One region of the Glutamicibacter nicotianae genome, then DNA from elsewhere that is predicted to be linked to it. Evidence: riboswitches for the same ligand, from Rfam matches in the RefSeq annotation. Region 1 holds a riboswitch; the other holds the start of a gene.
What was found. Region 1 has a riboswitch for S-adenosylmethionine ahead of JOE62_RS02645 (ABC transporter ATP-binding protein). Riboswitches for the same ligand answer to the same signal wherever they lie in the genome.

Region 1 (4,564 bases):
TGATCACGAGCGTGACCTTGGAATCTTCGCCCATTTTCATCCAAAGCACCAGCAACGGAACCCAAGCCAGCGAAGGGACGGCGCGCAGGGCACTGATGCTCAGGCCCAGAAACGCATCTGCCAATTTGGACAGGCCGACGAGGGCGCCCAGCGCCAAACCGAGCAGGGAACCGAAGGCGAAGCCCAGCAGTACACGCTGGGTGGAAATGCCGATGTGCTTACCAAGATCGCCATCTTCGAGGAGCTCAAAGGCGGCGGCAACGACCGAGCTTGGAGTCGGCAGCGTCCACGGGGCAACGATGCCGCTCACCGTGACGAATTGCCAGACAGCCACGGTGGCCAGAGGCAGGATCAGCGCAAGCAACCATTTAGGTGCGCGCAGGATCGTTGCGGCGATGCCTGCCTTGTGCTTGGCAGGTGTCGGATTTTCGCGGGTATCAGCCGCGTTTTCGGTGCTCATCGCTGTTTACTCTCCGGAGATCTTCGTTGCATCTGCCTTGAGGGCAAACTGGTCGTCAACGAGGGTTGCTAGTGCTTCATCTACGGATTCCTGCTTGGAAACATCGCCGCTGGCGACCAGGGTGGGGCCAATGTTGCTCAGCACTCCGGTGAATTTGGCGTCGGGAACCGCTGGAACGTCCAGATTGGAGCGTTCCTCGATCACGGTCTTGGCAACTTCTGGTTCGAGCCCTGCAACGTCGGCAAGGATCTCAGCGGTTTCCCCAGGGTTTTCGGCCGCCCAATCGCGAGCCTTCTCATAGGCGTCGACCACGAGCTGGGCCAGTTCGGGGCTCTGCTCGATGAAGTCTTCGCGAGCGTTCAGCGCACCGTAGGTGTTGAAGTCCAGATTCCGGTAAACCAGCTGCGCGCCGTCTTCTTCGGCGGCTGCCATGATTGGATCCAGTCCGCTCCAGGCATCGACCGAACCGTTGACCAGTGCGGTGCGGCCATCGGCATGCTGCAGGTTCTGCAGCTTGATGTCATCTTCGCTCAGTCCCGCGGTGTCCAGAGCCTGGAGCAGGAAGAAGTATGGATCGGTGCCCTTGGTGGCCGCCACGGTCTTCCCTGCCAGGTCTTCAACGGATTCGATCTTTGAATCCTTGTCCACTACCAGGGCTGCCCATTCCGGCTGGGAGTACAGGGCGACGGTCTTGATTGGTGCACCGTTGGAACGGTTCAGCAACGCTGCTGAACCGGCGGTGGAACCGACGTCAATCGCACCGGCGCGAAGCGCCTCATTGGCCTTGTTGGAACCTGCGGACTGGATCCACTCGACGTCAACGCCCTGTTCCTTGGCGGCCGCATCCAGCCACCCCTTTTCCTTGAGCACCAGGCTCAGCGGGTTGTACGTGGCAAAGTCGATGGACAAGGTCTGATCACCGGAGTCGGCAGTAGCGTTTTCGCCAGCGCAGCCGGTCAGGGCAACTGCGCCCATGAGCAAAGCGGCGGCGGACAGAGCGGTGCGGCGGGAGAAGCGGTTCAAGAGCATGGAGAATCCTAGAATTATGCGTGCAAGCGGATGGACGATAGGGCAAAGAGTAAGGATCGCCGAGGATCCAATGCGTTCCCTGGATTAATGGTTGGTTGGATCGACGCCGAGCAGGCGCAGCAGGTGCAGGCGATCGGCAACGAACTTCTCGTCCGTGTGCCGGCGTGGTTGCCCGGCGGAGATCGCTAGGTCTTCGATGACACCAGCCGCGCCGTTCCCGGTGCTGCGTCCCAAGACGATAACGCGGTCAGCCAAGGTCAAGGCCTCGTCCACGTCATGGGTCACCATGAGTACCGTGGTGGGGAATGATGCGTGAATTGAGAGCAGCAAATCCTGCATCTTCAGGCGGGTCAGGGCATCGAGTGCGCCGAAGGGCTCATCGAGAAGCAATACGCCCGGGCGGCGGGCCAGCGCGCGAGCCAGCGAAACACGCTGGGCCATGCCGCCGGAAATCTCCCGCGGGCGCAGGCTGGCTGCATGGCTCAGCCCGGTCAGCTCGATCAGCTCATCAATCAGCGCGTCGCCAGAGGCCTTCTCGGTTCCTGGGGCCAGACCCAGCGCAATGTTCTCGCGCACCGATCGCCACGGAAGCAGGCGTGGTTCCTGGAAAGCAACGGCACATAGCTCGTTGATGCCGTTGACCTCGTGGGTGCCTGTGCGGATGTCTCCGGTGGAGGGGTGGTCCAACCCGGAGACCGAGCGCAGCAGCGTGGATTTTCCGCAGCCGCTGGCGCCTAGGATCGCGACGACTTGGCCGGCTGGAATGTGCAAGTTGATGTCGGCCAGCACGGTGCGGCTTTCCTTCTTTGTGGTGAAGGTCCGCGACACGTTGCTGAATTGGACGTCCAGTGCGGTTGAGGTGGTTGAAGTTGCCTCGGGCGCTGCAATGGTAAGAGCCATATCAATCTCCATCGGTCCTGGCGGTAGCACCGGCCTGCGGAGGTGGAGCTCCGAAGGTGGTTGCTGCGGCGTCAAAGAGCCAGATCTCTCGGCCGCTCGGGATGGTTACCCCTCTATTACAGCGAGTCGAACGATTTAGACGCAAATCTTGCGTAACATGAAAAAATGTTCGATATGTGCGTCACATTGCCCAGAAATTTCGTTATTTATTTTACCTAGGGCCGGTTTGATCGACAGCAGACCAATCCTTGCAACTCATCTTCGATGGGACGGGGATTAGGCTGTGGGATTTGAGCATAGGCCCTTCCAAATCTGAGGCGAAATATGACTTCGCGGCTTGGAAGCGCCGGATTATTACCGTTACAAATGAATCACGACCCATCCAGAGCGGCTGAGAGATCTGGCTCCACGACGCCGCAGCAACCACCCGAAGAGCGGGACGGTGCTACTGCCAGGACCGATGGAAAGAATTGAGAACCCTGATGCCTATTGGCGAATCACCGAATGCCCCAGGGCTGGACTTCAACCAGCTCAGCGATCCTTCGCAAGCCAGCGCTCTGGAACTGGACGAGTTCGAGGAGCAGCTGCCCACGCGGCAGCTGCTGAAGATCACTCCCGGTCCCGGCGCGGATGAGCAGTACAACCGGCTGGCCGAAATCTTCCGCCCGGTCTTCGCTCAGATCGCCGCGACCGCCAAGGACCGCGACCTGAACCGTGTGCTTCCCTTCGAGCAGGTAGGCCTGCTGAACCGCGAGCGCTTCGGCGCGCTGCGCCTTCCCGTGGCCGACGGCGGCTACGGTGCGCGGCTGGTGGATGTCTTCCGCCTGCTCATCGAGCTCTCCGAGGCCGACTCCCATGTCGGCCAGCTGTGGCGCGCGCATATCGCTTTTGTCGAGAATGTGCTGGCACTGGAAGACGAGGCGCTGCGCAAGAAGTGGGTGGCCCGCATCGCCGCCGGGCAGATTGTCGGCAACGCCTACACCGAGCGCGGCGGCAACGCCCTGGGCACCTTGAATACGAAGGCCAGCTTCGTGGACGGGCGCTGGGTAGTCGACGGCGAGAAGTACTACTGCACCGGCACCATCTTTGCCGACTGGACCACTGTTGCGGTGGCCCACCCTGAGCTTGCCGGACGCCAGATCGCGGTGGTGTCCACCCAGCGCAGCGGCGTCAAGATCCTCGATGACTGGGACGGATTCGGCCAGGGCCTGACCGGAACCGGTACCACCGAATTCCATCAGGTCCCGGTGGACTGCTTCATGCCGCAGCAGCGCAATGACTCCGAAGCGGCGATCTTCCAGCTGGTGCTCATGTCCGTGCAGGCAGGCATCGCCCGCGCCGCGCTGAACGACCTGCGCAGCGCGGTGCAGGCACGCACCCGCATCTTCACCACCGGAACCGGGGTGCCGGTATACCAGGAACCCCAGGTCCTGCAGCTGGTGGGGGAGGTGTCCGCGGAATCCTCCGCCGCCGACTCGGTGGTGATCGGCGCGGTGCTCGAAGTCGAGGCGGCCCTGGGTGATCCGGGACTGAACGACGAGGAACGCTACGCGGTCTGCGAGCTGGCAGCCAACCGTGCGCAAACCGTGGTGCAGCCGCTGGCCATCGGCGTAACGAGCAAGCTCTTCGACGGGCTGGGGGCCTCGTCCACCAGGAGCGGCTGCAACCTTGACCGGCACTGGCGCAATGCGCGCACCATCGCCACGCACAACCCGGCGATCTACAAGGCGCGCATCGTCGGGGACTACGAGATCAACGGCGTCCAGCCGCAGCGGCTGTCCGTCACCGGCGAAGATTCGACCCAGCGGGCCTGAGAGCCCGCGTCGCAAACCGGGAACTTTCCATGAATATCGACCTTATGGGGGCAAAGGCATGAGCGAGAACAAGCGCGAGATCCTATTCAACGCATTCGACATGAACTGCGTGGTGCACCAGTCGCCAGGCCTGTGGCGCCACCCGGAGGACAAGGCCTCGACCTACAACACCCTGGGCTACTGGACGCATCTGGCCAAGGTGCTGGAGAAGGGCAAGTTCGACGGCCTGTTCCTCGCCGATGTGCTGGGCACCTACGACGTGTACAAGGGCAACAACATCACCCCGCTGACCTCCGGCGCCCAGGCGCCGGTCAACGACCCGATGATGCTGGTCTCGGCCATGGCCGCCGTGACCGAGAAC
Region 2 (4,564 bases), 2.6 Mb from region 1:
GCAGCAGTTCCCCATGAGGACAACACCAAGCTGCACATGGGCAACACCTGGATGGCTTTGTTCCCGTACCTGCTGGTTATCGTCATCTTCGGCGTTGCCAAGCTGTGGAAGCTGGGCGTGGACATTCCTGCATGGCTGGCAAGCACCGACATCAAGTTCGGCTGGCCGGGCCTGGATGGCAAGATCCTGAACGCCGAAGGCGAAGCGGTCACCTCCACCATCTACAACTTCCAGTGGCTGTCCTCCCCGGGCACCCTGCTGCTGATCACCGGCCTGATCGTGGCCCTGGTCTACTCGAAGAACGACGGCAACGGCGAATACAAGATGACCTTCGCCGAGGGCGCTGCCGAAATCGGCAAGACCATCTACAACATGCGCTTCGCGGCACTGACCATCCTGTCGGTTCTGGGCTTGGCCTACGTGATGAACCTGTCCGGCCAGACCATCACCGTTGGCACCTGGCTGGCGGGAACCGGCGCGTTCTTCGCCTTCCTCTCGCCAATCCTGGGCTGGATCGGCACCGCGGTGACCGGCTCCGACACCTCGGCCAACGCGCTGTTCGCCAAGCTGCAGCAGACCGCCGGCATCAATGCAGGCATCGATCCGAACCTGCTGGTTGCCGCCAACACCTCCGGCGGCGTGGTCGGCAAGCTGATCTCGCCGCAGAACCTGGCCATCGCCGCCACCTCGGTGAAGATGGAAGGCCAGGAATCGGTGATCCTGAAGAAGGTTGCCGGTTGGTCCGTAGGCATGCTGCTGGTGCTGTGCTGCTTGGTTTACCTGCAGTCCACCCCGGTACTGTCCTGGATGCTGCCGTAGCCCTGACCGGCTAAAATAGATCCGATGTCAATGAATCCAGCTCCGCGTGCGTACCAGATCGTTCTCCAGGCAATTGAAGAAGATCTGCGTACAGAGAAGCTATCCGTAGGGGACCAGCTTCCCGGCGAGCGTGCGCTCGCGGAGCGGCATGGGATTTCGCGGGCTTCGGTCCGCGATGCCATCCGCATCCTTGATGTGATGGGCATTATCAAGACGTCTACCGGCTCCGGGCCCAACTCCGGAGCGGTGATCATCTCCAACCCCTCGGCCGGCATTTCGCAGGCCTTGCGGCTGCACTTGGCGGCCAAGGGCATCAACGTCCGCGAGATCGTCGAGTCGCGCATCCTGCTGGAAACCTGGGCCGCGCAAATGAACCCCCGCGACCCGGTTTACGCCCAGCAGGTCATCGACCGCACCGCGGTGCTGATCATGCGCATGGATGATCCGCAGCTTTCGCGCGAAGCCTTCCACCGCATAGATGCCGAGTTCCATGTGCGCCTGGCATCCATGGCAGGAAATTCGGTGGTGGAATCGATGATGGAATCGCTGCGCAACTCGATCAGCGACTACGTCTCCGACTCGGTCCCCAGTGACGAGGCCTGGCAGCCGGTGGTGCGCGTGCTGCGCCGCCAGCACAAGGCCATCCACCACGCCTTTGCGACGAATCAGCGCGAACGGGCAGCCCAGCTGCTCGAAGAGCACATCAACTGGTTCTACTCGCAGACGCGGTAAGGATAAGCAAGAATTCAGCATGCGCATGGCGCCCCGCATAACGGTTCGGAAATTTTCCGATCCGGCCCCGGGGCGCCATTGCCGTATTTGCTAGCTGGCGATGCTCACCGCGGTTGTCACCGGTACCGGGTTGGCGAACAGGTCCAGTACCGGGCAGTGGGCATCCACTGCCTGGCGCAGTTCTTCATAGCGTTCGGCCGATTCGGGGCCGGAGATCTGGATATCCAGTTCTACCGATGAGAAGCCCGGGCGGATGGACTTGTCGATGCCGAAGAGGCCACGGACATCGAGGTGGCCGTTTGCCTGGATCTTCACCTCGTCCACCTGGATGCCGAGGTTCTGCGCGTACAAGCGGTAGACCACAACCTGGCAGGAGATCAGCGCGCCGAGCGCATATTCCACCGGGCTTGCCGCGACATCATTGCCACCCAGGGCAGCTGGCTCGTCGACCTGGAAAGTGTGCTTCCCGGAGACAATGTTGCTGGCTACCGAATCGAAACCCTCGCCCTGAACGGTAAAGGTCAATTTGGCGCTTTGCGGGGCCGCCGAGATGCGTTCGCCCCAGCCCTTGCCCGCTTCCTGCAGGCGCTGTGCGCGGTCTTCGGACACGGTCAGGGTAGATGCTGCATTAGACATGAGGAATTGATCCCCTTTCTGGCGCAAGGGGCGCCATCGCTTACGCAACTTGGCGTTCAAGATGCGTCGAATCTTCACCTGGGGCACCCCGCACAATGACGCAGGAGGGTTGCCGTCCACTCAGCCAGGGCTCAAAGAGCGGAACTCGTGATTCTGTGCTTCTTTTCTATCGGCCGAGGTGCCAGCGCGTAAAGGGCAGGGGTAACTTTTCGTCATCGGGCAACTTGTCTGGCTGCTCGCTAAGATGGAATCGAGCTCTCGGGCACCCACTGCACGAACAATGAACGGCGAGTATGGAATTCCAGCTGACACTTTCTGCGGCCCAGACCTTGGTGACCGAATCCGAATACAACCTGGGCCAGTTCCTCTGCGATTCCGGAAAAGTGGAGATTGTCCACCGGGACGTGAAGCCGGGATTTTCCCGCATTTCCGCAATGGTGCTGCGCGAATCGGTGATGGCCGAACTGCAAATCAACCGCGGCAATATCAGCTTCACCAGCTTCTGCAGCAAGCATCCGGGCGTTCAATCCTGCGAGGATGTCGCCGCCTTGCTCATTGAAGTCACCACCGAAGAGGACCAGGGCTTCTTCGTCTCCGACTCCGGCGCGGACCCTTTCGCATGGAAACGCAACAGCAAGCCGCAGTGGGAACGAACCCTTGACCGTCTGCTTCCAGCAATCCCAGATGAGCAACTGGTTGACGAGGAACCGCTGGGATTGATCCTTAAAGTGGTCAGCGAACCCCGCTACGGAGGCGCGGACGCGCTGACCTTGCAGGCGCGGCCGGCCCGCCGGGGCACCAAGAGCCCTTGGGTCCAGACCGGAGTCAGCTGGCGCAACGTCGCCTTCGATGAGCGCTTCTCCAAGAAGCAGCGCCGAGCGGTCGTTGAACTGGACCGGTTGCGCGAACACGTGGAACAGAACACCTACCGGCATTCATGGGATCCCAAGGACTGGATCTCGCTGATGGATCTGCCTGGCCAAGACCTGCTGGATGCCTTCGAGGCCCTGCGCGACGCCGGAGTGCAGATCGTCAACGGCGGTTCCGCTGCCAAGCTCCCGGTGGAATTCAGTGCGCAACCAGCCATGGCCCACGTGGATGTGCGACGCACTGAACAGGGCCTGCGCATGGAAGGCAAGCTGCGCGGGCCGCGCGAAGAGCACCACCACCTCTTGCCGATCGGTACGCCACCGACCCTGCTGGCCTACGCCTCCAGCCCCTTGCCGAAGGCCAAGGAACTCGGATTGGCGCAGTTCGCTGAACCTGTCACGAAAGAACTGGCGGCCTTCATCGAATCCGGTGCGCACATCATTCCGGATGGAGCCATCGATCTATTCGAGACCCAGCATCTGGACCGATTGCGCGTGATGGCGCCGCTGAAGAGCGAAAATGGCAGCTACCGCATCCCGGTTCCCGCGCGCCCCAGCCTCAAGCTGTCCTTGGAGAGCATCCAAGCCCCGCTGACCGTGCGCTATTCCTGGGAGTACTCATCTAAGGGGCCTCGCCAGCATGCCGTGGAAAGGGAAATTGCCGCTTCGGTGCAGGACAAGCTCGGCGAGCTGGGCTCGCTGGGGCAACTGACCTCATCAGGGATTTTCCCTCCGAAGGAATTCAGCACCTCTGAGTCCATCGACTTCCTGGTCCACGCACTGCCGCTGCTGGAAGAGCATCCCGATGTCATTATCGAGGAGCAGAATCGGCTGCCCAAATACCGGATCAGCGATGCCCCGGCCACCGTCAGCGTCGAAGCGGGTGAAAGCACGGGTGACTGGTTCGACCTGTCCGTGGAAGTGCTCCTGGGCGAGATCAAGGTGCCGTTCGCGCTGTTGCTCGAAGCACTGACCAAGCAAGATGAATACCTCATCCTCGATGACCTGACGGTGATCCCGATTGATGGTGCGGACTTTGCCCAGCTGCGCCAGCTGATTTCCGAAGCGGGGGAGCTGGGCACGGTGCAGGGCGATACGATTCGCATCCACAAGTTGAGCATCGACTGGTGGCAGGAACTGGTGGATCTGGGAATTATCGAAGCCCAGCACAACCAGTGGCTGCAGACCATGAAGGCTTTGCAAAGCGGCGAAGAGATGAAGCCTGTTGAGCTCTCGGATACCTTCAATGCGCAGTTGCGCCCCTACCAGCGCCATGGGCTGTCCTGGCTGGACTTCTTGCGCTCCCATGGCCTGGGCGGGGTCCTCGCCGATGACATGGGCCTGGGCAAAACCGTGCAGCTGCTGGCCTGCCTGGAACAGGCACGCGTTGAAGATCCCGGCCAGAAGTTCCTGGTGCTTGCCCCTACTTCGGTGGTGGGTAACTGGATCAATGAGGCTCAGCGTTTTGCCCCGCAGATGAGCGTCACCGGCATTACCTCTACGGCAAG

Region 2: it holds a riboswitch for S-adenosylmethionine, as region 1 does, so the genes downstream of both, JOE62_RS14950 (OsmC family protein) here and JOE62_RS02645 (ABC transporter ATP-binding protein) in region 1, are expected to answer to the same signal.

What each region holds. Positions count from the first base shown of each region.
Region 1 is NZ_JAFBCH010000001.1:519,328-523,891, forward strand. It holds gene JOE62_RS02635 (ABC transporter permease) at 1-460, opposite strand, end outside; gene JOE62_RS02640 (aliphatic sulfonate ABC transporter substrate-binding protein) at 467-1,489, opposite strand; gene JOE62_RS02645 (ABC transporter ATP-binding protein) at 1,574-2,389, opposite strand; SAM riboswitch class I at 2,395-2,497, opposite strand; SAM riboswitch class I at 2,765-2,856, shown strand; gene JOE62_RS02650 (acyl-CoA dehydrogenase family protein) at 2,872-4,203, shown strand; gene JOE62_RS02655 (LLM class flavin-dependent oxidoreductase) at 4,262-4,564, shown strand, end outside.
Region 2 is NZ_JAFBCH010000001.1:3,129,511-3,134,074, reverse strand. It holds gene JOE62_RS14960 (lactate permease LctP family transporter) at 1-819, shown strand, start outside; gene JOE62_RS14955 (FadR/GntR family transcriptional regulator) at 844-1,551, shown strand; gene JOE62_RS14950 (OsmC family protein) at 1,642-2,187, opposite strand; SAM riboswitch class IV at 2,219-2,340, opposite strand; gene JOE62_RS14945 (DEAD/DEAH box helicase) at 2,481-4,564, shown strand, end outside.